Regions from separate parts of the Afifella sp. YEN Y35 genome, predicted to be linked through region 3. Evidence: predicted binding sites of a transcription regulator. Region 3 holds the regulator's gene; each other region holds the start of a gene.
What was found. The regulator LexA, encoded in region 3, represses DNA repair genes until DNA is damaged. The targets are predictions, from matches to a motif close to TGTTCNNNNTGTGTTCNG.

Region 1 (9,759 bases), 260 kb from region 3:
GGAATCATTCGGAAAATACGGGTCTGTTCGCCGTATTTCATTTTGGTCTGGAAGCCGACCATATTGAACAACGTGCCCTGCTTGTTGTCCTGGCGGAGCTGCACCACAGCCCACGGCTTCTCCTCGGGTTTGTGCCGATTGGTGAGGCCGACCGGCTTCATCGGACCCCAGCGCAGGGTTTCGGCTCCGCGCGCCGCCATCACCTCGATCGGAAGACAACCTTCGAAATAGGCCGTGTCCTTTTCCCATTCGCGGAAATCGGCCGTCTCCGCCTGAAGCAGCGCCTCGATGAAGGCCTCGTACTGGGCGCGGTCCATCGGACAGTTCAGGTAGGCGGCCGTGTCACCGCCGGGCCCGGGTTTGTCGTAGCGGGACTGCATCCAGGCGATATCCATGTTGATGCTGTCGCGATGGATGATCGGTGCGATTGCGTCGAAAAAGGCAAGCTGGTCTTCGCCCGTCGCTTCGCGGATTGCGGTCGCGAGCGCGCCGCTCGTCAAAGGGCCGGTGGCGATGATGGTCGGCTGGTCGGGATTGGGCAGGCCGGAGATCTCGCCGCGTTCAATCCGGATCAAGGGGTGATCGGCAATGGCCTGTGTTACAGCTTCGGAGAAACCGTCGCGATCGACAGCAAGCGCCGAGCCCGCAGGCAATTGATGGCGGTCGGCCGCGCGCATGATGAGTGAACCCGCGGCTCGCATCTCCGCATGCAGGACACCGACGGCGTTGCTCGTGGAATCGTCGGAGCGGAACGAGTTCGAACAGACGAGCTCGGCGAGACCGTCGCTTTTGTGGGCCGGCGTCTCGACCTCGGGCCGCATTTCGTGCAGCACGACGGCGATGCCGGCTTCGGCGATCTGCCAGGCGGCTTCGCAGCCGGCGAGGCCGCCGCCGATAACATGGATGGGTCTCGTCATTTCGTGTCTCTCAGCTTCTGCTGCTTCGTTCGTCGCTGGGGGGAAATATGTCGAATGCAACGCTTCACGCCCGTGCATGTTGACGCTTGCCAACGAGATCGCAAGGGGAGAGGCAGGGTGCCTGCGCGAATCCATATGATGCTTGTCAGGCAGCGCAACAATAGCCGTCCAAGGCGACAAAACGGGGATTGAGATGGCCGGAAGCTCGAAGAAGGCAATTTATGCGGCGCTTGTCGGAAACCTGGCGATCGCCATCACGAAGTTCGGCGCCGCCGCCTATACGGGCTCCTCGGCGATGCTGTCTGAAGGCATCCATTCGGTTGTCGATACCGGCAACCAGGGGCTTCTTCTCTATGGGATGAAGCGGGCGTCTCGTCCGGCGGATCGCGCGCATCCCTTCGGCTACAGCGCGGAGATCTATTTCTGGGCCTTCGTGGTGGCGATCCTGATCTTTGCGGTTGGCGCTGGCGTCTCCGTCTATGAGGGCGTGCACAAGATCGCCGACGCCAACGAGATCACGTCTCCGTTCGTCAATTACATCGTTCTGTCGTTGGCGATCGTGTTCGAAGGTGCGTCGTGGACCGTTGCCTACCGTGAGTTTCGCAACCAGAGGAACGAAGGGCACAATTTCTTCGAGGCCGTTCGGCATTCCAAGGATCCCACCGTTTTCACGGTGCTTTACGAAGATACTGCCGCCCTCCTTGGTCTCGTCGTCGCGTTGATCGGCGTGTTCCTCGCCAGCTATCTCGATCTTCCGTGGCTCGATGGTGCCGCCTCGATCGGGATCGGCATCATTCTTGGTACGACCGCAATCCTTCTCGCGATCGAAACCAAAGGCCTCTTGATCGGGGAATCGGCGGCACCGGAAACGGTCGCCACGGTGCGCGAGATCGTCGAGGGAGAGGAGGGCGTGCGTGCGCTGAACGAGCTCAGGACATTGCACCGCGGGCCCAATGACATCCTGCTGGCGCTCTCGGTCGACTTTGAGGACGATATGCCGGCCGGGCGCGTCGAAGCCGCCATCACGCGTCTGGAAAAGGCCATCAAGGCACGCATTCCGACAATCCGCCGTCTCTTCATCGAGGTGCAATCTGCAGGGGATCACAAAATCGCGGTGGAGGAAGAACGCCGGAGCGGTGCTGCGTCGCACTGAGGCGAGGAGCGGCCAGATGCGACAGAATAGCGAGCTTACCTTAGAATTGATCTAAGTCAAAAGTAGCCCATCCCCCGCTGCTAGAGTTGGCCCGCGACCTGAGGCAGCGATCTGGGTCGCGGGCCTTGAACGCCAAAAGCCACGAGCCGACCCGACGGTCGCCGGTCGTGCTCGCCTTGACGTCTCATATCCCGTGGCTCTCTCGCAAATGAATGGAGAGCGCGATGACACGTTTGCTGGTCTCGCTCCTACTTACGGCCGGGCTAGGCACTGCGGCCTATGCTGCGGACGACCAGAAATTGATGGAAGACGCCAACGGCTTCTTCGATCCGATTCCGACGATGGTGCAGGCCCCCGAAAACAACGCCATCACCCGCGAGAAGGTCGAACTCGGCAAGATGCTGTATTTCGATCCGCGGTTGTCTTCTTCTCACCTTCTGAGCTGCAACACCTGCCACAATCTCGGCCTGGCCGGGACGGACCTGCAGCCGACTTCTGTCGGACACGGCTGGCAGCGCGGGCCCCGCAATGCGCCGACGGTTCTCAACTCCGTCTTCAACATCGCCCAGTTCTGGGACGGACGGGCGGAAGATCTGAAAGCGCAAGCCGTCGGGCCGATGCAGGCGGCGGTGGAGATGAACTCCACCCCTGATGAGGTGGTTGCGGTTCTGAACAGCATGCCTGAGTACAAGGATCGCTTCGACGTCGTGTTTTCAGGCGACGAGGATCCGATCACTCTCGACAATGTCGCAAAGGCGATCGAGGCCTTTGAGGTGACGCTGGTGACGCCGGCTTCCCGCTTCGATCAATTCCTCGACGGCAACGCGAATGCCCTGAACGACAAGGAGAAGCACGGTCTCTCCTTGTTCATGGATAAGGGCTGCGTGTCCTGCCATTCCGGCGTGAATGTCGGTGGTCAGGATTATTTCCCGTTCGGCGTCGTGGAAAAGCCGGGTGCGGACATCCTTCCGCCGGACGACAAGGGCCGCTTTGCGGTGACGCATACGGCAACGGATGAATATGTCTTCCGTGCCGGCACATTGCGGAATATCGCGCTGACCGCGCCTTATTTCCACAGTGGCCAGGTCTGGAGCCTGCGTCAGGCGGTGCAGGTGATGGCGACGGCCCAGCTTGGCACAGAGCTCACCGAGGATGAGGTCGATTCCATGGTGGCGTTCCTGCACACGCTGACGGGCGAGCAGCCGCAGGTCGATTATCCGATCCTGCCGGCGAGCACGGACGAGACCCCGCGTCCGGTGCTGACCGTTCCGGGACAGGAAAACAACTGAGCCAAACGTTTTCCGAAAGGCCCAACCCTGGGCACATGAGCGAAGGGCCGCGTGAGCGGCCCTTCATTTTGTCTGCTGTTTCTCTGTCGACCCGAAATCAGAACGGGATTTCGTCGTCGAGGTCGTCCTTGAAGGAGCCGCGGCCACCTTCCATCGGACCGGAGGAGCCGAAATCCGAACGTCCGCCCCGGTCGGAGGAGGGGGCGTCATAGCTGCCACCGCCGCCGCCGGCACGCGTGTCGAGCATGGTGAGGGCCGAATTGAAGCCCTGCAACACGACCTCGGTCGTGAAGCGTTTCTGGCCCGACTGGTCTTCCCATTCGCGCGTCTGCAGCTGGCCTTCGAGATAGACCTTCGAGCCCTTCCGCAGATATTGCTCGGCGATCTTTGCCAGACCTTCGTTGAAGATCACCACGCGGTGCCATTCGGTGCGCTCGCGCCGTTCTCCGGAATTGCGGTCGCGCCAGCTCTCAGACGTCGCGACCCGCAGATTGACCACCGGACGGCCATCGTTCAGGCGCCGGATTTCGGGATCGGCCCCGAGATTGCCGATCAAGATGACTTTGTTGACGCTGCCGGCCATGAAATTCTCCCTCGTTTCTGGAGCCGCCGAGAGCGGCCAAAGGTTGCCCCTTTTCACTCAAGCGCCGCCGAACTGTAAACGGGCCCCTGCAAAGACGCTTGTCGCGGAATGCCGTTCACTGTATGTTCCTTGCCGATATCACGCAAGATCATCGGACGAGGGGCGAGCCTATGGAACAGAGACTGAGTGTCGTGACGCTGGGCGTTGTCGACCTGTCACGCGCGCGGCAGTTTTATGAAGATGGGCTCGGCTGGCAACGTGCGAATGCCCACGAGGAAGTGGTGTTCTATGATTTGAACGGTTTCGTTCTGGCGCTCTATCCGCGGACGTCGCTGGCGGCCGATGCCAAAGTCGACCCGGACGGGTCCGGATTTTCGGGCATCACGCTGGCCTTCAATGCGAGAAGTCGCGAAGAGGTCGACGTCGTCTTGAAGGAGGCGGAGGCGGCGGGAGCCGAGGTCGTCAAAACGGCCGAGGAAGTCTTCTGGGGCGGATATTCGGGCTATTTTGCCGATCCCGACGGGCATTTGTGGGAGGTTGCGCACAACCCGTTTTGGACAATCGATGTGGATGGGCGTGTCCTTCTTGGCGAATGATCGGCGTCCGAGAGCGCACATATCGCGAAGCGGGAAGGACGGGGTTTTTCCATCACTCCGGCTGCACTAAATAAGCATCGGGCGAGCCCGCCCGCATCACCATCCTCCGGAACGGCCATGACGGATCCGCAAAAGACGCTCTCCGTGCGGGGCGCGCGCGAACACAATCTCAAAAACGTCGATCTCGATCTGCCGCGAGACAGTCTGATCGTGATGACGGGCCTTTCTGGCTCGGGCAAATCCTCGCTCGCCTTCGATACCATCTATGCCGAGGGACAGCGGCGCTATGTCGAGTCGCTGTCGGCTTATGCGCGCCAGTTTCTGGAGATGATGCAAAAGCCGGACGTCGACCAGATCGACGGCCTGTCACCGGCAATTTCGATCGAGCAGAAGACGACGTCGCGCAATCCCCGTTCCACCGTCGGCACGGTGACGGAAATCTACGATTATATGCGGCTCTTGTTTGCGCGCGTCGGTGTTCCTTATTCGCCGGCGACGGGTTTGCCGATCGAAAGCCAGACGGTCAGCCAGATGGTCGATCGCATTCTGGCTTTGCCGGAGGGAACGCGGCTTTATCTGCTCGCGCCGGTGGTGCGTGGCCGCAAGGGCGAATTCCGCAAGGATCTCGCCGAATATATGAAACGTGGTTTTCAGCGCGCGCGGATCGACGGAACCTTCTATGAGATCGCCGAGGCGCCGGCGCTCGACAAGAAGCTGAAGCACGACGTCGATATCGTCGTCGATCGTGTCGTCGTGCGAGCGGATGCCGGAAGCCGGCTTGCCGATTCTCTGGAGACGGCTCTGCGACTTGCCGATGGCATCGCCGTCGCCGAGTTCGCGGATATGGGCGAAGGCGGGAAGCCGCCGGCACCGATCGTGTTTTCGGAAAAGTTTGCCTGTCCCGTCTCCGGCTTCACGATCCCCGAGATCGAGCCGCGACTGTTTTCGTTCAACAATCCCTTCGGCGCCTGTCCGACCTGCGACGGTCTCGGATCGGAACTGCGCATCGATCCCGATCTCGTGGTTCCCGATCCGCGCTTGAGCCTGCGCAAGGGGGCGATCCACCCTTGGGCGAAATCGAGCTCGCCTTATTATCTGCAGACGCTCGAGGGGCTCGCCCAGCATTACGGCTTCAGCCTGACGGTTCCGTTCGAGGAGCTGCCGGAAAATGCCCGCCAGGCCATCCTGTATGGCACCGGCAAGGATAAGGTCGCTCTCGTCTACGACGACGGGCTCAGAAAATATCAGGCGAAGAAGACCTTCGAGGGCATCATCCCGAACCTGGAGCGGCGCTGGAAGGAAACCGATTCCGCCTGGATGCGCGAGGAGATCGGCAAGTACATGTCTTCGACGCCATGCGCGTCCTGCAACGGCCTGCGGCTGAAGCCGGAAGCGCTCGCGGTGAAGATCGCAAGCCTCAACATCGGCGAGGTGTCGCATTTTTCGATCCGCGAGGCGAACCGCTGGTTCACGGAATTGCCGGAAAAGCTGAGCGGAAAGCAGAATGAGATCGCGCTGCGCATTCTCAAGGAAATTCGCGAGCGCCTTCGCTTTCTCGACGATGTCGGGCTCGATTATCTGACCTTGTCGCGCAATTCCGGGTCGTTGTCGGGCGGCGAGAGCCAGCGCATCCGGCTCGCCTCCCAGATCGGTTCGGGCTTGACCGGCGTTCTCTATGTGCTGGACGAGCCGTCGATCGGTCTGCATCAGCGCGACAATGCCCGGCTCCTGGAGACCCTCAAGCATCTGCGTTACCTCGGCAATACCGTCATTGTCGTCGAGCACGACGAGGATGCGATCATGGCCGCCGACCATGTCGTCGATGTGGGGCCCGGCGCGGGCATCCATGGCGGCGAGGTGGTGGCGGAGGGCACGCCCGGCGATATCATGGCAAGTCCGGCCTCGCTCACGGGCCAGTACCTGTCCGGCGCGCGGGCGATCGAGGTCCCGGAGACGCGCCGCAAGGCTGCCAAGAAGCGCTGGCTGAAGCTCGTCGGCGCGACGGGCAACAATCTCAAGGATGTTACGGCGAAAATTCCGCTCGGCACCTTCACCTGCGTGACCGGCGTCTCGGGCGGGGGCAAGTCGACGCTTCTCATCGACACGCTCTATAAGGCGGTCGCGCGACGCCTCAACGGTGCGCGCGAACAGGCCGCGCCGCATGCGGAGCTTGCCGGGCTCGAGCATCTCGACAAGGTGATCGACATCGATCAATCGCCGATCGGGCGCACGCCGCGTTCCAATCCCGCGACTTATACGGGGGCGTTCACCCCGATCCGCGAATGGTTTGCGGGGCTTCCGGAGGCGAAGGCGCGCGGCTACCAGCCGGGCCGTTTTTCGTTCAACGTCAAGGGTGGACGCTGCGAGGCCTGCCAGGGCGACGGCGTCGTCAAGATCGAGATGCACTTCCTGCCGGACGTCTATGTCACCTGCGATGTCTGCCACGGCAAACGCTACAATCGCGAGACTTTGGAAGTCACATTCAAGGAGAAGTCTATCGCGGACGTCCTCGACATGACGGTCGAGGAAGGCGTCGGCTTCTTCCAGGCGATCCCCGCCGTGCGCGACAAACTGAAGACGCTGGCGCGCGTGGGGCTTGGCTATGTGCGCATCGGCCAGCAGGCGACGACGCTTTCCGGCGGCGAAGCGCAGCGCGTGAAGCTTGCGAAAGAACTGTCGAAACGCGCGACCGGACGCACCCTCTACATCCTCGACGAGCCGACCACGGGTCTGCATTTCCACGATGTGGCGAAGCTTCTGGAAGTGCTGCACGAGCTGGTGGAGCAGGGCAATACGGTGGCGGTGATCGAGCACAATCTCGATGTCATCAAGACGGCCGATTACATCATCGATCTCGGGCCGGAGGGTGGCGACGGCGGCGGCGAGATCGTGGTGGCCGGGACGCCGGAAGAGGTGGTGGCGGAGCCGCGGAGCTACACAGGTCAGTTTCTGAAGCCAATTCTGGAACGTGGCATGCGGCGCTCGGAAGCCGCGGAATAGCGCGTCCGGCGACGAGGCGCACGATTCTCCGCTCCGCAGGCATTCTGATGTTCCGCCGGAAACCCTTCGGCCTCGAAGTGCTGCTCGTTCATCCAGGTGGCCCGTTCTGGGCGAAGAAGGATGACGGCGCCTGGTCGATCCCCAAAGGGCTGCGAGAAGACGGGGAGGCTGCGGAGGTGGCCGCCCGACGCGAGTTTGCTGAAGAAACAGGATGCGTGCCCGCGGGCGTGCTCCTTTGGCTCGGCGAGTTCAGGCAGGCAGGTGGCAAGCGTGTCGAAGTCTTCGCGCTTGAGGGAGATTTCGACCTCGGCGCGTTCAAGAGCAATGTCTTTGAAATGGAATGGCCGCCGCATTCGGGACGAAGACGGGCCTTTCCCGAGGCCGATCGCGCTGGGTGGTTTTCCCTCGAGGCGGCGCGAAGCAAGATCCTCAAAAGCCAGCAGCCAATCCTCGCTGCCTTGGAAGACGTGATGTGAGCGGCTGGCATGCGCCCCTGCGGGGTGTGCGTCGCCTTCGCAGCGTTTCAGCCATTGCGGTCCTCTTGCCGGGCCCCCGTGGCTCTTTTGCTTCAAAGGCTCTGCAGTCGCCTCGGCGCGTTGCGTCGCCGTGACGGCGAACCCATGATGGGCAAGCGCGTTGGCCGCAGGGGGGTGAGGGGGAATCGCTGTGACAGAAAGACGAGAGCGGCGATTGCCAGAAAAGAGACGACGAGGCTCATCCTCAGGGCGTAGCCCGCCGGGGCTGCGAAGTTTCCTGACGCGGCTTTACGAGGGCGATAGCCGGCGTGCCCATCATTTTCGCGCAGGGCTTTTGATCTTCGACTGCGCGACCCTCCTGTTCGTCGTCGTCACGTCTTTCGTCCCGTATTCGCGCCCGCTCATGTGGTTCGATTTCGGACTGGGCCTCGTCATCCTGACAGACTTTCTGGCCCGGCTCTTCATCAGCCGGCATCGCCTTTCGGATCTCACCTATCCCACGACCTGGGCGGATGTGGCCGCGATCGTCTCGTTTTTGCTGCCGCTTGCCGACGAAGGGGCGGGCTTCCTGCGGGTCCTCAGAACCCTGCGGCTTTTGCGCACATATCATGTGCTCGTCCGCTTCCGAAAACGCAGCCGTTTCTTCCGGCACAATGAGGACGCGGTCATCGCACTCGCCAATCTGGCCGTGTTTCTCTTCATCATGACGGGCATCGTCTATGAGACGCAGCACCGGCAGAATCCGGAAATCGGCAACTACGTCGATGCGCTCTATTTCACCGTCACCGCATTGACGACCACGGGTTTTGGCGACATCACGCTCGGCGGCACGAGCGGGCGGCTGGTTGCCGTCGTGATCATGATTTTTGGGGTCACGCTGTTCCTGCGCCTCGTGCAGGTCCTCCTACGCCCCCGCAAGATCCGCTTCACGTGCCCGAGCTGCGGTCTGCAACGCCACGAGGCCGATGCGGTTCACTGCAAGGCCTGCGGCGAGCTCCTCAACATCCCGGATGAGGGCCGTTTCTGAACCCAAAATCCCCGCAATCGGAAACTGCCTCTTACGCAGGCGGATAACGTTACAAAATTGCGGCAACTGCCTCCCTTTTCGGCATTCCAGCCATGCGATTTGTGCACTGCAAAAGCGGAGCAGGTATCGCTATATCCGCCTCGTCAAACGCTAGATAAAACATTCCGAGGTTCATTATGGGCACGTCCTCCAAGGGCCTGCTTGGTCGTTTCCGCCGCTGGCGCCGCTATCAGCGCACTCTGAAGGAGTTGCAGGGGCTCTCCGTTCGTGAGCTGCACGACATCGGCATCACTCCGGGCGAAATCCGCCGCGTGGCGCGGGAAGCCACGTTCTGATTTACGGCCTCTGAGGCCAGGTTTTGGGTTGAAGACCGCCGGCGAGACTTCGCCGGCGGTCTTCGTTTGTGCGCTTCGTTTGTGGAGAGGTGTTCGCCCCGCCTTACCGCTCGGCGAACCAATCCTTGAGCGGCATGATCACGGGCGGCTCGGCGTTGGCGTTGGGCCAGGAATCGATCGACCAGCGTTGCTTCGACCGGCTTTCGGTCACGACGGCGGTCGCATGGGGATAGCGCCCGTCGAGGAAGAAGCCTCTGGCGACCGGCTCGGCGACCATGTGATATTTGAGCACTCCGTGCTCCTGCAAAAAGACGAGCAGGCTCGTTGTGTTGGTGGCCTCGTCGATGCAGTCCATTTGGGTCGGATCTCCGCCGCCGACTTTC
Region 2 (9,759 bases), 550 kb from region 3:
TGATCGCCGACAGCGCTGCGGGCGCCATCAAGGCCAACCGTGCCTATTATCGCCTCTATGGTGAGGAGAGCGGCGATCTGCGCTCCATCGAGCGGCTTTTCGCGGAAAGCCCCGATGCTTCGGAGGCGATCTATCGCCTTTCCGGAGCCGCCGAAAAAGGCCGTCGGGCGATGGAAGAGATCCGCATGCCGGGCGGGATCGGCGGGCAGTCCGGTTCGGCGCGCTGGTACCGGGTCAAGGTGAACCCGATTGCCGGGCGCCCGGAGCTCGCTTTGTGGCTCATCTCCGACATCACGCGCGAGCGGGAGCATCAAGAGAACATTTTTCAGGAACTGCAGAACGCGATCGATTATCTCGATCATGCTCCCGCAGGTTTCTTCTCGATGCAGCCGGACGGCCGCATCCGATATGTCAATGCCACCTTGGCGGAGTGGCTCGGCATCGATCTTGCGGATTTCGAGCCGGGGGCGGCAGAGATCGGCGATTTCGTCACGGCCGAGAGCCTGTCGGTTCTGGAGGCTTCGGGTCAGCGCGGCGAAACCGCGACGGAGCGGCTCGAAATCGACCTCGTTCGGGCGAACGGGACACGCAAACCCGTGCGTCTGCTGCACCGCGTGCCGGTTTCGGCCGACGGCACGGTGGGCGCCTCGCGCACGCTCGTTCTGGAAGTGGGGCTTGCCGACGGGGATGCCGGGCTTGCGGCCGAACGGCGGTTCACGCGCTTCTTCAACAACACGCCGATGGCGATCGCCTCCGTCGACCATAGCGGAGCGATCAATCTTTCGAATGCGCGGTTCCTGAAACTCTTCCGCAAGAGCGGTCCCGCCCGCATCGAGCTGACGAGCGTGGTGAAGGCCGCCGACCGCCCTGCGCTCAAGGCCGCCCTGCATGCGGCGATCAACGGTCAAAGCGATATTTCTCCGGTCGACGCGCAGTTTGAGAGCGACGAGGAAAGGAGTGCGCGCTTCTTCGTCAGCCCGATCGTCGAAGGCGAGCCCGGCGAGGACGCGGCGATCGTTTATGCGCTTGAGACGACCGAGCAGAGGGCGCTCGAGGCGCAGTTCGCGCAGAGCCAGAAGATGCAGGCGGTCGGACAGCTCGCCGGTGGCATCGCGCATGACTTCAACAATGTGCTGACCGCCATCATCGGCTTTTCCGACCTGCTTTTGTCGAACCATCGGCCGTCCGACCCGGCGTTCGAAGACATTATGAACATCAAGCAGAACGCCAATCGTGCCGCGGGTCTGGTGCGGCAGCTCTTGGCGTTCTCCCGCCGGCAGACGCTGCAGCCACGCGTCATTCGCCTCGAAGAAGTGTTGTCGGATCTCACCGTGCTGCTGGATCGCCTCCTCGGGGAGACCGTCGAGCTCAAGACGGATCACAAGAGTGGGCTGTGGCCCGTCAAGGCGGACCTCAACCAGCTGGAACAGGTGGTGGTCAATCTCGCCGTCAATGCGCGCGACGCCATGCCGAACGGCGGCATGCTCACGATCCGCGCCAGCAATCTGGAGGAGGCCGAGAGTCATCGCTTCCGCCAGGACGGATTCCGGCCCGCCGATTATGTGCTGATCGAGATCACCGACACCGGCACCGGCATGACGCCGGAGGTGATGGAAAAGATCTTCGAACCGTTCTTTTCGACGAAGGAGATCGGCAAGGGAACCGGCCTCGGCCTTTCCACGGTCTACGGCATCATCAAGCAGACGGACGGATTCATCTTCGTCGACAGCGAGCTTGGAAAAGGCACGACCTTTTCGCTGCTTCTCCCGCGCTATGTGGCGGAGCGGGAAGCGGAGGAGGAGGTGGCCTCGCCAAAGTCCGAGCCGACCGATCTCACCGGCAGCGCCACGATCCTCCTCGTCGAAGACGAAGAGGCCGTGCGCGCCTTCGCCTCTCGCGCGCTCGCCGCGCGCGGCTACGAGGTGCACGAGGCCGCGTCCGGACCGGAGGCGCTTCGCATCATGAAGGACATGGACGGCGCCATCGATCTCGTCGTGTCCGACGTCGTCATGCCCGAGATGGACGGGCCGACGCTCCTGAAAGAGCTGCGCAAGACCAATCCCGCCTTGAAGATCATCTTCGTCTCCGGATATGCCGAGGACGCTTTCGCACGGCATCTGCCCGAGAACGAGGACTTCCACTTCCTCCCGAAGCCGTTCTCGCTCAAGGATCTGGCGATCACGGTGAAGCGTGTCCTGCAGCCTTAACGGGCGGAAAGGTGCCGGGCGGAGGCCGTTCGATTGGATGGGGGCGGATAGGGTGAGCTGACGTTCTCCCTTGCCTGTTCATATGTTTTCGGCGAATCCGCCGGCCGAGAGGTGTGTCACATGCGTTTTCCCGAGCGTCTCCTTCAGGGCTATCAATCGTTCCGCGATGGCCGGCTGCCCATCGAGCAGCATCAATATGCCGAGCTCGCAGAGGTCGGGCAGAGCCCGGAGATCATGGTCATCGGCTGCTGCGATTCGCGGGTTTCGCCGGAAGTCATCTTCGATGCCCGGCCCGGCGAGCTTTTTGTGGTCCGCAATGTGGCCAATCTCGTGCCGCCTTACTCTCCGTCGGCTTCGCAGCACGGTGTTTCCTCGGCGATCGAATTCGCCGTCGAGGCTTTGAAGGTGAAGCACATCGTCGTTCTCGGACATGCCCGCTGCGGCGGCATCCGGGCTTTCGCCGACGATGAGGTGGGACCGCTTTCCCCCGGCGACTTCATCGGCAAGTGGATGTCTTTGATCGCACCGGCCGCCGAAGAGCTCGGCCCGCGCGATGCGGCGCCTCTCGACGACTACCTGCAGCGGCTCGAGCAGGTGTCGGCGGTGAAGACGCTCGACAATCTGATGACGTTTCCGTTCGTGCAACGGCGCGTGGAAGAGGGCTCGCTCCAACTCCATGCGGCCTATTTTGCGGTGGCGACCGGACTTTTGATGGTGCGGCGTCCAGACAGCGACGTCTTCGAGCCCGTAGGTGCCGCAGCGCCGGGAAAGTAGGCTTTCCGGCGCGCGTCTTTTGACCTGCCGAGAGGGGATCCGGCGGTGTTGACGCTATAGAACAAATAGAGTACGAAATTCTCTGAGGAGCGGGTGGTCATCCGCTGAACTTTAGAGGATAGTCCGATGGCGAATCCGTTGCGCGTAGTCGAAGGAGGCAAAGAATCCATGGATCGAACCAAGGCTCTGGACGCTGCTCTCAGCCAGATCGAGCGCTCCTTCGGCAAGGGGTCGATCATGCGGCTCGGCCAGGAGGGGCAGGTCGTCGAGGTTGCCACGATCCCGACCGGTTCGCTCGGACTTGATATCGCGCTCGGTGTCGGCGGTCTGCCGCGCGGGCGTGTGGTCGAGATCTACGGGCCGGAATCCTCGGGCAAGACGACGCTGGCGCTGCACACCGTGGCGCAGGCGCAGAAGAAGGGCGGTATCTGCGGCTTTATCGATGCCGAGCATGCACTCGACCCGATTTATGCGCGCAAACTCGGCGTCAAACTCGATGATCTCCTGATTTCGCAGCCGGATGCCGGCGAGCAGGCACTCGAAATTGCCGATACGCTGGTGCGGTCTGGCGCCATCGACGTGCTTGTCGTCGATTCGGTCGCGGCCCTTACGCCGCGCGCCGAGCTCGAAGGCGAGATGGGCGATTCGTTGCCCGGCATGCAGGCGCGGCTGATGAGCCAGGCGCTCAGAAAGCTGACGGCCTCGATCTCGCGCTCGCATACGATGGTCATCTTCATCAATCAGATCCGCATGAAGATCGGCGTCATGTTCGGCAGCCCGGAAACGACGACGGGCGGCAATGCCTTGAAGTTCTATTCCTCCGTGCGCCTCGATATTCGCCGGATCGGTGCCATCAAGGACCGCGACGAGGTCGTGGGCAACCAGACCCGGGTCAAGGTGGTGAAGAACAAGCTCGCGCCGCCATTCCGGGAGGTTGAGTTCGACATCATGTATGGCGAAGGCATTTCCCATACGGGCGAGCTGCTCGATCTCGGGGTGAAGGCCGGGATCGTCGAAAAGTCCGGATCCTGGTTCTCTTACGACAGCCAGCGTCTCGGTCAGGGCCGGGAAAACGCGAAGAACTTCCTGCGTGAAAACGAGGACGTCGCCAACGCCATTGAAAAGGCGATCCGCGAGAACGCCGGTCTCATTGCAGACGAGCTTCTGGATGGCCCGCGCCAGGAGGATGAGGGTGGCAAGGCAGCGAAGGCCTGAGGCAGGCTCGTCGTTTTATCCTCATCGCTTCGCCGAGATGGGCGAGCGGGCCCGGGATGAGTGAGCAATATTTGTGTTTCTGGAAAGCCCGCTTCTGGCGGGCTTTCTGGTATTTTGGGCTATTGCATCTTCGGTCTTTTTGTTTTCGCCCGTGTGGCTTTTCTGGTGAGGTCGGCAGGGGCGGACCGTCCGGAATGTCACGAGAGGTCGGGCGCGGCCGATGGACGCCGATGTTTGCGGCTGGTCGGCTTCTCACGGGACGAGAGCGGGCATTTGCGGCGGCGTCTCTGACTGACGCATGAGTTGCACGGCTTGCGGCGTTCCGATGTCGTTTGGCGCCGGGTCGAGCCATGTGGACAGTTCTCTGGCCCATCGCTAAAACCACCGCCTGCGGGCTTTCGGTGATCCGGTGACGGTGGTGACCCGACGACAGCCCGGAAATTCCATTACTTCGGTGCCGGCCGTAGATGTTCGGTGGCCATGAGGTCCAACCACAGGTGTTTCGCCAGATGATCGGCGTCAACGAGATCCGCTCTGCGTTCCTCGACTATTTTTCCAAGCACGACCACGAGATCGTCGCTTCCGGCCCGCTCGTGCCCCGCAACGACCCGACCTTGATGTTCACCAATGCGGGCATGGTCCCGTTCAAGGACTTCTTCACGGGGCGGGCGAAGGCTCCGTATCAGCGCGCAGTCACCTCGCAGAAATGCGTGCGGGCGGGCGGCAAGCACAACGATCTCGACAATGTCGGGTACACGGCGCGCCATCACACCTTTTTCGAGATGCTCGGGAATTTTTCCTTCGGGGATTATTTCAAGGAGCGCGCGATCGAGCTTGCCTGGAACCTCGTCACCAAGGAATTCGGGCTCGACCCGAAGCGGCTTCTCGTCACCGTCTATGCCGACGACGAAGAGGCGTTCTCGCTGTGGCGCAAGATTGCGGGTCTGCCTGAAGAAAAGGTCATCCGTATCGCGACCTCGGACAATTTCTGGCAGATGGGCGAGACGGGACCCTGCGGCCCCTGTTCGGAGATTTTCTACGATCACGGTGCCGAGATCCCCGGAGGGCCTCCGGGCTCGCCCGACGAGGATGGCGACCGCTTCATCGAAATCTGGAACCTCGTCTTCATGCAGTTCGAGCAGGTGGCGGGCGGAGAGCGCCACGACCTGCCGCGACCGTCGATCGATACGGGCATGGGGCTCGAGCGAATCGCGGCCGTTCTGCAGGGCGTGCACGACAATTACGATATCGACCTCTTCCGGCATCTGATCGAGGCCGTGGAAGGGGCGACGCGCGCCAAGGCGACGTTGGAGAACCGTGCGAGCCACCGCGTGATCGCCGATCATCTGCGGGCGACGAGCTTTTTGATCGCAGACGGTGTGCTGCCGTCGAACGATGGGCGGGGCTACGTGCTGCGCCGCATCATGCGGCGGGCGATGCGGCACGCGCATCTTCTCGGCGCCGAGGAGCCGGTGATCTATTCGCTGGTCCCGACCCTCATGCGCGAGATGGGGGGCGCCTATCCGGAGCTGATGCGCGCGGAGGCTCTCATCACCGAGACGATACGTCTGGAGGAGAGCCGTTTTCAGCGTACGCTGTCGCGCGGGCTGAGCCTTCTCGACGAGGCGGCGGGCTCGCTTCACAAAGGCGACATGCTCGACGGCGAGACCGCCTTCAAGCTCTATGACACCTATGGATTTCCGCTCGACCTGACGCAGGATGCGCTCAAGAACCGCGGCATCAGCGTCGATCTCACCGGCTTCAACGATGCGATGGAGCGCCAGCGTGCCGAGGCTCGGGCAAGCTGGGCCGGATCCGGCGAGGCTGCGACGGAAGAAGTCTGGATGGCGCTCAAGGAAGAGCATGGCGCCACCGAATTCCTCGGCTACGGCACGGAAACGGCGGAGGCCGTCACCCTTGGTTTCGTCAAGGAGGGTGAGCGCGTGTCCGAGCTCGATGCCGGCGATGCGGGCGCGGTGGTGGTCAACCAGACGCCGTTTTATGGCGAATCGGGCGGCCAGGTCGGCGACACCGGCGTCATTCGCAGTGAGGCGGGCGGCGTCTTTCGCGTGGAGGATACGCAGAAGAAGGCGGACGGGCTTTTTGTGCATTTCGGGCGGATGGAGGAGGGCAGGCTCTCCGTCGGCGACAATGTCCGCATGATCATCGAAGGCAAGCGCCGTACGACGATCCGCGCCAACCACTCGGCGACGCATCTTCTGCACAAGGCGCTGCGTGACACGCTCGGTCCGCATGTGGCTCAGAAGGGTTCTCTCGTGGCTCCTGACCGGCTGCGGTTCGATTTTTCGCATCCGAAACCGATGAGCGAGGAGGAGCTGCGGCTCGTCGAGGACCGTGCCAATGCCGTCATCTTGCAGGATGCGCCGGTGACGACGCGGCTGATGGATCGCGAAGCGGCGATTTCCGCCGGGGCCATGGCGCTCTTCGGCGAGAAATACGGCGATGAAGTGCGGGTCGTCTCCATGGGCACGGAAGTCGGCGAGAATGGCGGCGAGACGAAACCCTATTCGGTGGAGCTTTGCGGCGGCACGCATGTCGGCGCGACGGGCGAAATCGGCCTCGTAAAGGTGTTGAGTGAGGGGGCGGTTGCCGCGGGCGTGCGCCGCGTCGAGGCTCTGACGGGCGAGGCGGCACGCCGCTATCTCGCCGAGCAGGACAGGCGCGTGAAGGATCTCGCCGCTCGTCTCAAGGTGCGCCCGGAAGAGCTTGTCGAGCGTGTCGACGGTCTCATGGAAGAGCGCAGGCGGCTCGAACGCGAGCTCGCGGAAGCGAAGAAGCAGCTGGCCATGGGCGGCGGCAAGGCGGGCGCGGAGCCCGTCAGAGAAATCGGCTCGATCAAGCTGATGGCGCGCCTCGTCGAAGGCGTCGCGCTCAAGGATCTGCGCGGCATCGTCGATGAGGGCAAGCAGGCCGTCGGATCCGGCGTCGTCGCCATCGTGGGTGTCAACGACGGCAAAGCGGGTCTCGCCGTCGGCGTCACGAGCGATCTGACGGACAAGTTCAACGCCATCGACCTGGTGCGGCTCGGGTCTGAGGCCCTGGGCGGCAAAGGCGGTGGCGGGCGCCCGGATATGGCGCAGGCCGGTGGTCCGGATGCCGGCCAGGCCGAAGCCGCACTCGCGGCGATCACCGCGCGGGTCGAAGAACTCGCGGCATAGGCCTGTTTTGTTAAAAGGGCGGGCGCGGCGCCGTTGAAGATCGCCGCCCCGTCTTTCAGGCTGTTGCCGTCAGACTATTTGTGACGGCGGTTTTCGGCGATTTGCCGAAGACCTTCCTGGTCGACGATCGCCACCTTCTGGCGCCCGCTCTTGACGAAACCTGTCTCTTCCCAGGCGCTGAGGAGCCGGCTTACCGTGTGAAGCGTGGTGCCGGTCATCTCCGCAATATCCTGACGGGTGATCGGGAAATCGATTTCCACGCCGTCTTCGGTCGGGCGTCCGGCCTGTTCGGTGAGGCGCAGAAGCGCCTGCGCCACGCGCTGCTCGACCTGCTGGGTGGCCATTTCCACGACGCGGGCCTGAGTTTCCTGCAGGCGCGCGCCGACCGTGCGCGAGGCGTTGTCGGCAAAGGCCGGAAAACGCGCCGCAAAATCGGCCCAGAGATGGGTCGGCCAGGTCAGCACCACGCAATCGACGGCGGCCACGGCGCTGGCCGGATAGGATTTGCGGCCAATCGCCGGCGCGATGCCGAAGAGCTCTCCGTCGTTGATGTAGCGGGTGATCACCTGGTCGCCGCCGGGCGTGGTGCGGACCACGCGCACATGCCCGTTCAGGAGAAGATGGAAGGAATGCGCCTCTGCCTCCTGCTCGAAGATCGTCGTCTCGCGGGGATAGCGGGCGGAGCGAGCCGTTTTGAGGATGACGTCGAGATCATCCGGCTGCAGCCCTGCAAAGAGCGGCAGATCCTGGATGAGCGACCGATCGAGAGCGGGCAAACAGGTCTCCCTCGCAAACCGCGGAACGCAGTGCCGGTCTCCGTTCTAAACGGCTTGAGCGGCGGAGGAAAAGCGGTTCGCGAAGAAGTTCTGCGGCACCGGAAGACAATGCGGGGGCAGGCGAGGGGAACACCGCTCGTTTGACGGCCTCACGGCGTCGCGTGTCGGCGTCGTCCCCAGAGGATCGGTGCGTAGCGGAGCGCGAAGGCGAGAAAGGCGAGGCTCCAGACGAGGCCGCCGAGCGTGATGAGCGCGGCATAGAGGCCGATCGCGAAGGTCGCGGCGATTCGGAGGACGGCGCCTAGGCTGACGGCTCCATAGAGCGCCCGCGTCCAGCGGTCCGCGTGGATCGCGCGGCCCGTATGGCCGAGGCTTGCGCGCGTCATGATGGCGAGCGTCATGGTGCCGATCGCGCCGGCCGTCAAAGCATGAATGGCGGCGCTCTGCGTGATCAGCGTCGGTGCAAGAATGGAGCCGCCGACGAGGACGAGCGAGATAGCGAGCCAGAGATAGCCGAGATGCAAGACGAAGACGATTGGCTCGCCGAAGGTGGCGTGTCCGCGCCAGCGCGACAGGCGCAGACCGAGAAGGAGGCCTGCCGCCAGCCAGAGGATGCCGGTCACGGGGGCATAGGGGAAGACGACCCAGGCGGGGATGGCGGCGAGCGTTGCGAGGAGGGCGATCTTGTCGATCCGGCCGAAAGGCGCGGGCAGATTTTTGTCGCCATTCTTCACGAGCCAGTTGCGGGTGAAGCTCGGGGTTACGCGACCGCCGATGAGGGCGATGAGAAGTGCGATTAGGCCGAGAGCGAGACGCACGGCGTAGCCGGAGGAGAGGAACCCTGCGGCCTCTGCATGGAAAAGCGCGTTGGCGAGCGCGAACACGGAAAGAATGACGGCGACCGGCATGTTCTTCCAGTTCTTGCCGGCAACGACTTCGCGGACGATGGCAAATGCGAGTGCCAGGGGAAAGGCGAGGTCGAGCGCAAACGCGAGCGCAGGCATGGCCACGAAGGCTGAGGCGACGCGCCCGAGAAGCCAAAGCGCAACGAGGCCGAGCAACGGTTTTCCGCTCAAAGGGAGGCGGCCCGTCCAGTTGGGCACGGCCGTCAGAATGAAGCCGGCGATGATGGCTCCGACATAGCCGAAGATCATCTCGTGCTCGTGCCACGAGAGCGCGTCGAACGGGCCCATGGGGCTCCCGCCTGCAAAATACATCCACAGCCAGAACGGAATGGCGAGGCCAGCGAAGAGTGTGCCGGCGAAAAAGAAGGGCCGGAAGCCGTAAGACAGGATGGGGGCGACGTCGAGACTGCGGCCACGCGTGTCTTTGTTGCTGACGCCCTCCGCCCGCTCGCGCCGCGGAACGGAACGGTCGATGAGGGTGGCGTTAATCCTGTCGGTGATCGGGCACATGATCGTCTCTCGCTTGCTTGCGCCAAGAGTAGCGGGAGCGGACAGAACGTCTTTGCGCTTCGGCAAATTGCGGAAGGGGAGGTCGGATCGGACAGGGAGCACTCACGACGACCTCTCGCCGCTCTCTCAGTTCGTGGCGCTGAGGTTTCCTTCGGCGGGAGCCGCCTGACGCTCCAGATAGGTTCGGGGCGGC
Region 3 (9,759 bases):
CGGCTGATGGAGCCGTTCGGTGAAACGGCGCGCCTGATCGCGCAGTCAAAGCCCGATGTGCGTTTCGTGTTACCGGCCGTCACCCATTTGCGGCCGGAGATCGAAAGGCGCGTGGCGGATTGGCCTGTGAAGGTGGACCTGGTCGTCGGCGAAGAGGCAAAGCTCGCGGCCTTCCGACAGGCGAGCGCCGCGCTCGCGGCGTCTGGAACTGTGACACTCGAGCTTGCGCTCGCCAAAGTGCCGATGGTTGTCGCCTACCGTGTGGAATGGCTGGCGCGCAGCCTCAAATGGCTTTTGAACGTGCACTCGATCGTGCTCGCCAATCTCGTGCTCGGCGACAATACGGTGCCTGAGTTCCTGGACGACGCCGGGTCTCCCGAGGTGCTCGCCCGAGAGATTCTTGCGCTGTTGGAAGAGGGGCCGGCACGCGAGGCGCAGATGTCCGGTTTCGCGCGCCTCGATGCGCTGATGGAAACGCCGGATGGCCAGACGCCGAGCGAGCGAGCGGCGGACATCGTTCTCGACTATGCGCAAAAAGGAAAGGCGGCCAGTGGCCGCCCTTCCAGCATTTCGCAGTGAGGCGAGGAGGCCTCAGGCTGTCCGGTCGGACAGATTGACGTAATCGCGCTTGGGCGAGCCCGTGTAGAGCTGACGCGGACGGCCGATGCGCTGGCTCGGATCCTCGATCATCTCCTTCCACTGGGCGATCCAGCCGACGGTGCGAGCGACGGCAAAAAGGACCGTGAACATCGTCGTCGGGAAGCCGAGCGCCTTCAGCGTGATGCCCGAATAGAAGTCGATGTTCGGGTAGAGCTTCTTTTCCAGGAAATACTCGTCGGTCAGTGCGACGCGTTCGAGCTCCATGGCCACATTCAGAAGCGGATCGTCCTTGACGCCGATTTCTTCGAGAACCTCGTGGCAGGTGCGCTGCATGATGCGCGCGCGCGGGTCGTAGTTTTTGTAAACCCGGTGCCCGAAGCCCATGAGCCGGAATGGGTCGTTCTTGTCCTTCGCACGCCCCACGAACTCCGGAATCCGCTCCGGCGTGCCGATCTCCTGCAGCATGTTGAGGGCGGCCTCATTGGCGCCGCCATGCGCCGGGCCCCAAAGGCAGGCAATGCCCGCAGCGATGCAGGCGAACGGATTGGCGCCCGAGGAGCCGGCAAGGCGGACCGTCGAGGTGGATGCGTTCTGCTCGTGATCGGCGTGGAGGATGAAGATCCGGTCCATGGCGCGCGACAGGATCGGGTCGACCTCGTATTCCTGGCAGGGAACCGCGAAGCACATCCGGAGGAAGTTCGACGCGTAATCGAGGTCGTTCTTCGGATAAACGAACGGCTGGCCGATATGATATTTGTAGGCCATCGCCGCGATGGTCGGCACCTTGGCGATCATCCGCAACGACGCGACCATGCGCTGATACGGATCGGCGATATCGGTGGAGTCGTGATAGAAGGCCGACATTGCACCGACCATGGCCACCATGATCGCCATCGGATGTGCGTCGCGGCGGAAACCCTGGAAGGCGCGCGACATCTGCTCATGCACCATCGTGTGGTGCGTGACCCGGTAGTCGAAGTCCGCTTTCTGCTCCTTCGTCGGCAATTCACCGTAGAGAAGCAGGTAGCAGGTTTCGAGAAAATCGCCGTGTTCGGCAAGCTGCTCGATCGGGTAGCCGCGGTAAAGAAGGGTGCCTTCGTCACCGTCGATGTAGGTGATTTCAGATTCGCAGGCGGCCGTTGAGGTAAAACCAGGATCGTAGGTGAACCGCCCAGTTTCTCGATACAACGATGAGATGTCGACGACCGATGGCCCGATTACTCCCTCGCGAACCGGGAAGTCCCAGTTCTCATTACCGATGCTCAAGGTCGCCTTGGAGTCGCTCATACACTTCACCCCTTTGTGGATCGACACGAGACTCCAGCACGCGCAACTTGGGCTGCGCCTCCCCCCGGAAGAGTCCGCGTCGTGGATGTTTAGCTGTCCGAGTGCTATCGGCTTTTGCGCTGCACCGCAAGATGAGAGCGGGCGCTGAGCTTACGTGAAGGGCAGGGCGTTGCCTGACACGGCAGCGCCCCACCGGAAGCTTACGCAGCGCTCGCCTGATCGCCGATGCGGGCGAGCGTCTCGTCGCGTCCAAGGGCAAGCATCACGTCGAAAATCCCCGGCGAGGACGTCGAACCTGTCAGTGCGGCGCGCAGCGGCTGTGCGAGCTTGCCGAGCTTGACGCCCTCCGATTCTGCGAGAGTGCGGACCGCTTCTTCCAGGGGCTCGGTCTCCCATGCGCAATGGCCGAGGGCATCGCGCAGAAGACCGAGGCGACGGCGAGCATCGTCGTCGAGAAGGCCTTCTGCCTTGGTGTCGAGCGTCAATGGCCGCGCCGCAAACAGGAAGGCCGCGTTGTTGGCCAGTTCGACCAGCGTCTTCGCACGCTCTTTGAGACCCGGCATGAGTTGCATGAGCTGCGAACGCTGCGCCGCACTCAACTCTGCGGGAAATGCCGGCGGCGTCTCCATCTCCGGGAGAATCTTGAGCATATCGGCGACGAGTCGCTCGTCGTCCGCCTGGCGGATATAATGCCCGTTCAGATTTTGCAGTTTGACGAAGTCGAAGCGCGCCGCGCCCTTGCCGATCGCGTCGAGATCGAACCATTCCGTCGCCTGCTCGGAGGAGAAGATCTCCTCGTCGCCATGGCCCCAGCCGAGGCGTGCGAGATAGTTGCGGAGCGCCTCAGGCAGGTAGCCCATCGCCCGATACGCTTCGACGCCGAGCGCCCCATGACGTTTGGAGAGTTTGGCGCCGTCCGGACCGTGAATGAGCGGGATATGCGCCCATTGCGGCACCTGCCATCCGAGCGCTTCGTAGATGATGCCCTGTCTGGCGGCATTGGTGAGATGATCGTCGCCGCGAATGACGTGCGTGACGCCCATATCGTGATCGTCGACGACGACGGCCAGCATGTAGGTGGGCGTTCCGTCCGAGCGCAGGATGATGAAATCGTCGAGGTCGCGGTTCGGGAACGTGACGCGGCCCTGAACGTGATCCTCGATGACCGTCTCTCCGTCCTGCGGAGCCTTGATGCGGATGACCGGCTTGATGCCTTCCGGCGCTTCGGACGGATCGCGGTCGCGCCAGCGCCCATCATAGCGGGGAGGGCGCCCCTCGGCGCGTGCCGTCTCGCGCATCTCCGCCAGCTCTTCCTGGGAGGCATAGCAGCGATAGGCATGGCCGCTCTCAACGAGCTGCCAGGCCACCTCTGCATGGCGGTCCATGCGGGCAAATTGTGAGATCGGTTCACCGTCCCAATCGAGGCCGAGCCAGGAGAGCCCGTCCAGGATGGCCGCAATGGCAGCATCGGTCGAGCGCTGGCGATCGGTGTCCTCGATCCTGAGCAGCATTTTACCGCCGCGGCCCCGCGCATAGAGCCAGTTGAAGAGCGCCGTGCGTGCGCCGCCAATGTGCAAAAAGCCGGTTGGCGAGGGAGCAAAGCGGGTAATCGGATGAGATGACATGGTGGTTTTGGCTGGCAAAAGGGCGGGGCGATTGGTGGATGCCCGGCCCGCGTGTAAGATGGGCTCGGTCTAGCCACAGCGCCGGGTGCTTGCAAGCATGGAACCGAGCGGCGGACAGTCAAGCGCGGCGGATGGGGAGCGGCCTTCGCAGGACGATCGCCGTATCGAAGGCTTCTTGCCGCCTGGCCGGCTCAGGCGCTTCGGCTACGGCGTGGCGTCTCACACCGCGCATCTCAGAGCACAGGCTGCCCGCGATTTCGAGGAGCGGCGCGGCTTTCTCTTCCTGGCTGTCGGCTTTTCTTGTGGCGCGGCCGCCTATTTCATTTTGCCGCGCGAGCCTTTGCTTTCCGCGCTTCTGCCCGCAGCCTTGGCTGCGGCGGGTGCCGCATGCCTCGCGTGGTGGCGCGGTGGTGGCGCCTATCCGTTGGTGTTCCTCGCCTGTTTTCTGGCCGGGATGTCCGCAGGCAAGCTTCGCGTTGAAAGCCTTCGCGCGCCGGTGCTCGAACATCCGTTGAGCAGTGAAGTGACCGGCCGAGTGGTGGCTGTCGAAACCCGCGCTGAACGAACGCCGCGGGTGGTCCTCGACCAGGTGCGCATTGAGCGTCTTTCTGCCGAAGAGACGCCACACAGGGTCCGGCTTACCTTGCGCACCGATCTGCCGCCAACCGGTGCAACGGTGAAGGGGGCGGCGCGGCTGGCACCGCTGCCGGGCCCGGCGATCCCCGGGGGCTACGATCCTGCTCGGGCGGCGTTTTTCGATGGGATCGGCGCATCCGGTTTTGTCTTCGGCACTCTGACGGTCGTCGAACCACCGAGCGGCGTCCATCTGTTCCTGGCGATTGCGGCCATCCGCCGAGCGATCGCAGAGCGGATCACCGACGCGGTGGCAGGCCCGCCCGCTGCGATCGCGGCAGCGCTTCTCGTCGGCGATCGCGGCAAGATCGCGGATGCGGACGTCGACGCTCTGCGGATCGCGGGTCTTGCGCATATTCTTGCGATTTCGGGCCTGCATATGATGCTGATCGCCGGCACGGCCTTCTGGCTCGTGCGTGCGGTGCTGGCGTTGTCGGAACATATGGCGCTCGTTCTCCCGATTCGAAAAATCGCAGCGGCCGTCGCGCTCGCAGTCGGCGCCTTCTATTTGTCGATCTCCGGCGGCAACGTGGCGACGATCCGCGCCTTCGTGATGCTTGCGGTCATGCTGACGGCCGTCTTTCTGGATCGTCCTGCTCTCTCGCTGCGCAACCTCGCGATTGCAGCTTTCGTGGTCGTCGCGCTCCAGCCTGAGAGTGTGCTCGAACCGGGCTTCCAGATGTCCTTTCTGGCCGTCGCCGCCTTGGTGGCGGCCTGGGAAGCCTGGCGCGACCGTCCGCGCCAGGATCTTGCTGAACCCGCCCGCGGGCTCATGCGACTTCTCCGCAGGCCTGTCGTGGCGATCGGTGCCGTCGGCTTGACCACGCTCGTCGCCGGTCTGGCCACATCGCCGTTCGCGGCTTTCCATTTCGGACGGCTCGCGTCCTACTCGCTCCTCGGCAATCTCATTGCGATGCCGCTCGTCTCGCTCATCGTGATGCCGGCGGGGCTCATCAGCCTGATTGCGATGCCGTTCGGTCTGGAAACCGTGCCGTTGACCGTCATGGCCTGGGGCATCGATCTCGTCCTCGCTTCGGCGCATTTCGTAGCGTCATTGTCGGGCGCCACCGTTATCGTCCCGCCGTTTCCCGCGATCGCGCTCATTCTGATGTGCGGCGGGCTTCTGTGGCTCAGCCTCTGGCGATCGCAGCTGCGCCTCTACGGCGTCGCGCCACTCTTGCTGGGGGCGCTGCTTGCGTGGCTTCTCGGCGCCAGGCCCGACCTTCTGGTGGATGAGGCGGGGAGGGCGGTTGCTGCCCGTGACGTCGCCGGACACCTCCAAATCGTTGGCGCGCGGCAAGGCTCTTTCCTTGACGATGTCTGGCGCGAGGGCGAGCCGGAGGCGGAAGCCGCGGGAACGTCAGGCTTTCGTTGCGACGCCGAAGCCTGCGTTCTGGAGATGCCCGAAGGACTGACCCTCTCGCGCGTCACCGATCCGGTGGCCTTTTCGGAAGATTGCCGCCGCGCCGAGATTATCGTCACGCAACTGCGCGCGCCGAGAGATTGCGCGGCGCGCATCGTCATCGACCGCTCCGCGCTCGCCACCCATGGAGCGCACGCGCTTTTTATGGAGAGCAAACACCCGGACGGTGTAGCTCCGCACCTTGAACTTCGCACATCACGCCCATCCATCCGGCGACCGTGGCAGGGGTCGCCGGCACTCAGATGACGTCGAGGCCAGAAAGGCTGAGAAGCGCTCAGTAGCGGCGCAAAAGCCCCACGAGGCGACCCTGGATGCGGACCCTGTCCGGACCGAAGATGCGGGTCTCGTAGGCGGGATTGGCAGCCTCGAGCGCAATCGATGCACCTTTGCGGCGCAGACGCTTCAAGGTCGCCTCTTCGTCGTCGATCAGCGCCACCACCACATCTCCGCTGTCGGCACTGTCCTGACGACGGATGACCACGGTGTCCCCGTCGAGAATGCCGGCCTCGATCATGGAATCGCCGCGCACCTCGAGCGCGAAATGCTCGCCCTTCGAAAGGAGGTCCGGCGGCACGACGATGGAATGGCTCTGGTTCTGAATGGCGGAGATCGGAACGCCGGCTGCAATCCGCCCCATGACCGGGACGCTCGCGCCTCGCTCACTCTCTTCGAACGCTTCTTCCTCAACGGGTTGTGGCGCCTTGCCGAGCCGGCCTTCGATCACGCTCGGCGTGAAGCCACGCTGCTGCGGTCGCCCGAAACTCGGATTGACCGCGTCGGGAAGGCGCAGAACTTCCAGCGCGCGTGCCCGATTCGGCAGCCGCTTGATGAAGCCACGCTCCTCCAGGGCGGTGATGAGGCGATGAATTCCGGATTTCGACTTCAGATCGAGCGCGTCCTTCATCTCGTCGAACGAGGGCGGCACGCCCGATTCCTTCAGTCTTTCATTGATGAAGAGCAGAAGCTCGAGCTGCTTCTTTGTCAGCATTGCCGTCCCCTCGCGATGCGAGTCGCGTCTCGTGTACAAATCACGAACGCACACTACCTGTTCATGGCGTGTTCCACAAGCCTTGGGGGCCGCGCGCGGGTTTACGAGAGGGCTTGCGCGAGATCGATGACGGCAACCACATCGCCCGTCCGGGCCGCCGGAGCAAAGGGAGGGCGAATGATGAGGGCGTCCGAACGGGCAAGCGTCGCAAGAAGAGACGAATCCTGCTCGTCAGCGACCGTGACGGCTGTCCGTCCCTGCCATTCGACGAAGCGCGCCCGCAGATATTGCTGGCGGTTGCCGACCTCGGGCAACGCTGCTGCAAGCGGCAACAGGCGCGTTGGCTCGCTGCCTTCGGCGCCCTGCATCGCCCCGATAAGAGGCTTCAGAAAGACGAGTGCGCAAATGAGGGCGGAGACGGGGTTTCCGGGCAGGCCGAGCACCCGGGTGCGCCCGAGCGTACCGAACATGACCGGTTTGCCCGGCCGCATGGCGACCCGCCAGAAATCGACCTTGAGACCTTGTTCGGCGAGCGCCGGCTGGACGAGATCGTGGTCGCCGACCGAGGCGCCGCCGATCACCACCAGGATATCGGCATCCGCCGCGCCTGCTGCAGCATTGGCAATCGCCTGTTTGTCGTCGACGGCGACGCCGAGATCCCGTGCGAGACCGCCACAGGCCGCAACCATCGAGGCAATCGCCGCGCCGTTCGAAGAGACGATCTGATCTGGGCCTGGCTCTTCTCCGGGCTCGACGAGTTCGTCGCCGGTCGAAAGGATGGCCACGATTGGCCTCTGGCGTACCGGAACGATTGCATGGTTCATCGCTGCGGCAAGCGCAGTTTCGCGCGTTCCGATCCGGCGTCCGGCATGAAGAAGCGTCTCGCCCTCCCGGAAGTCGAAGGCCGCGGCGCGTATGTGTCGGCCTGACGCCACAGGCTCCAGAACCTCGATGCGGTCGCCGTCGGCGCGGGCGTTTTCCTGAATGAGGATGGCATCGGCCCCGTCGGGGACAGGCGCTCCCGTGAAGATGCGAACCGTCTCGCCCGTCCCGAGCATCCCGGCAAAATGGTAGCCCGCGCGTGCTTCGCCGATCTGGCGCAGCCATGCGCCTGAGGGCGTATCCTCAGCGCGTACGGCATAGCCATCCATCGCAGACGCACGGAACGGCGGTTGGTTACGTCTCGCTGCAAGATCGCGCGCAAGCACCCGGCCGCGTGCTTCCGTCAGGGGGACACTCTCTTCCCCGAGGCGCGTGACGCCTTTGAGCATACGGGCAACGGCATCCTCGACGGAAATCAGGCTCATGGGTCGGAACGCCAATCGCCGGAAACGCCGCCGCTCTTCTCCTCCAGGCGAATATCGCCAATCGTCATGGCCCGGTCGACGGCCTTCGCCATGTCGTAGATGGTGAGACAGGCGACGGAAACCGCTGTGAGCGCTTCCATTTCGACCCCCGTCTTGGCATTCACACGTGCCATCGCCCGAACGCGGAGCCCGGGAAGCTTCTCGTCGGGCAGAATATCGACGGCGATCTTCGACAAAGCCAGAGGATGACAGAGCGGGATGAGATCGGAAGTGCGCTTGGCCGCCATCACGCCGGCAATGCGCGCGGTCGCGATGACGTCGCCCTTCTTCATGTCCCCCTCGCGAATGAGGCGCAGCGTCTCCGACGCCATGCGAACGCTTCCGCTCGCGACGGCGATGCGCGTCGTCACCGCCTTGTCTCCGACATCGACCATTTCCGCGCGCCCATCTTCAGAAAGATGGGTGAGGTGATCTTTCATCCGGTGGCCTGCGGAGCCGGTGAGGCGAGGAGCCGACGGGTTGCCTCGGCCACGTCGTCGGAGCGCATCAGGCTTTCGCCGACGAGGAAGGCGTGGATGCGGCAGGCTTTCAGGCGAGCGATATCAGCGGGCGAAAAAATACCGCTTTCTCCGACAATTAGCCGATCTTCCGGAATCAGTTTCGCAAGCCGTTCGGAGGTCGCCAGATCGGTGTGAAAGCTGCGCAGATCCCGGTTGTTGATCCCGATCATTGGCGAAGCGAGGGTGAGCGCGCGCTCGAGCTCCGGCTCGTTATGGACTTCGATAAGCACATCCATGCCATATTCGAAGGCGCTGTCTTCGAGGGATTTTGCTTCATCGTCGGAGACCGCAGCCATGATGATCAAGATGCAGTCGGCCCCCCAGGCGCGTGCCTCAGCCACCTGATAGGGCGTGAACATGAAGTCCTTGCGCAACGCCGGCAGGGAGACGGCCGCGCGTGCCGAGGTCAGGAATTCTGGCGCCCCCTGGAAGGACGGGGCATCGGTCAGAACGGAAAGACAGGCGGCGCCGCCGTCCTGATAGGCTTGTGCAAGTTCAGGCGGATTGAAATCCGGCCTGATCAATCCCTTTGACGGACTCGCTTTTTTGATCTCGGCGATGAGGCCGGGCTGGTCCGCCTCTGCCTTGCGACGCAGAGCGGCCAGAAAACCGCGCGGCGCTTCCTGATCGGCGAGGCGGGCTTTGAGCTCCTGAAGCGGGATGGCAGCCTCCGCGGCTTCGATCTCTTGCTGCTTGTAGGCTTCGATTTTCTTGAGGATGTCGTTCACGAGGCTGGGGCCGCTTCGTTGGAGACACGCAGGAGCGCTTCGAGCGCGGCTTTTGCCTTGCCGGAATCGATCGATTCCTCGGCCATATCGGCGGCTTCCTCGACGAGCTCGGACTTGCCGGCGACGATCAAAGCGGCCGCCGCATTGGCGACGACCACATCGCGGTAAGGACCGAGCTTACCGTCGAGAAGACCGCGCAGGGCGGCCGCGTTTTCCTCCGCCGTGCCGCCTTTCAGATGCTCCGGCAGCGCTTCTTTGACATCGAAATCCTGCGGATGGACCTCGAAGGTGCGGACATGCCCTTCCTTGAGCTCCGCGACATAGGTGCGTCCGGTGGTCGACACCTCGTCGATGCCGCCGGCATCGCCGTAGGTGCCGTGCACCACCCATGCCGTTTCCGCTCCGAGATTTTTTAGCGCGTTAGCAATGGGTTCGACCCATTCCTTAGAGTAAACCCCGAGCATATAGCGCTTCACCTTGGCCGGATTTGCGAGTGGGCCGAGGATGTTGAAGATCGTCCGAGTGCCGATTTCGACACGAGAAGGACCGACATGGCGCATGGCGGCATGATGGTTCGGCGCGAACATGAAGCCGATGCCGGCCTCGCG

Region 1: the regulator LexA is predicted to act here: its motif matches at 4,055-4,072, upstream of ACK8CP_RS05000 (single-stranded DNA-binding protein).
Region 2: the regulator LexA is predicted to act here: its motif matches at 3,039-3,056, upstream of recA (recombinase RecA).

What each region holds. Positions count from the first base shown of each region.
Region 1 covers NZ_CP180203.1:1,028,597-1,038,355, forward strand. The annotation lists gene trmFO (methylenetetrahydrofolate--tRNA-(uracil(54)-C(5))-methyltransferase (FADH(2)-oxidizing) TrmFO) at 1-917, opposite strand, end outside; gene ACK8CP_RS04990 (cation diffusion facilitator family transporter) at 1,111-2,070, shown strand; gene ACK8CP_RS04995 (cytochrome-c peroxidase) at 2,295-3,359, shown strand; gene ACK8CP_RS05000 (single-stranded DNA-binding protein) at 3,457-3,942, opposite strand; gene ACK8CP_RS05005 (VOC family protein) at 4,113-4,538, shown strand; gene uvrA (excinuclease ABC subunit UvrA) at 4,656-7,538, shown strand; gene ACK8CP_RS05015 (NUDIX domain-containing protein) at 7,586-8,014, shown strand; gene ACK8CP_RS05020 (potassium channel family protein) at 8,280-9,041, shown strand; gene ACK8CP_RS05025 (DUF1127 domain-containing protein) at 9,218-9,376, shown strand; gene ACK8CP_RS05030 (hypothetical protein) at 9,480-9,759, opposite strand, start outside.
Region 2 covers NZ_CP180203.1:739,048-748,806, forward strand. The annotation lists gene cckA (cell cycle histidine kinase CckA) at 1-2,207, shown strand, start outside; gene ACK8CP_RS03535 (carbonic anhydrase) at 2,328-2,981, shown strand; gene recA (recombinase RecA) at 3,108-4,196, shown strand; gene alaS (alanine--tRNA ligase) at 4,706-7,375, shown strand; gene ACK8CP_RS03550 (Crp/Fnr family transcriptional regulator) at 7,450-8,151, opposite strand; gene ACK8CP_RS03555 (NnrS family protein) at 8,301-9,566, opposite strand; gene ACK8CP_RS03560 (AraC family transcriptional regulator) at 9,693-9,759, opposite strand, start outside.
Region 3 covers NZ_CP180203.1:1,292,018-1,301,776, reverse strand. The annotation lists gene lpxB (lipid-A-disaccharide synthase) at 1-579, shown strand, start outside; gene gltA (citrate synthase) at 592-1,887, opposite strand; gene gltX (glutamate--tRNA ligase) at 2,088-3,512, opposite strand; gene ACK8CP_RS06275 (ComEC/Rec2 family competence protein) at 3,610-5,814, shown strand; gene lexA (transcriptional repressor LexA) at 5,843-6,556, opposite strand; gene glp (gephyrin-like molybdotransferase Glp) at 6,658-7,863, opposite strand; gene moaC (cyclic pyranopterin monophosphate synthase MoaC) at 7,860-8,342, opposite strand; gene trpC (indole-3-glycerol phosphate synthase TrpC) at 8,339-9,151, opposite strand; gene trpD (anthranilate phosphoribosyltransferase) at 9,148-9,759, opposite strand, start outside.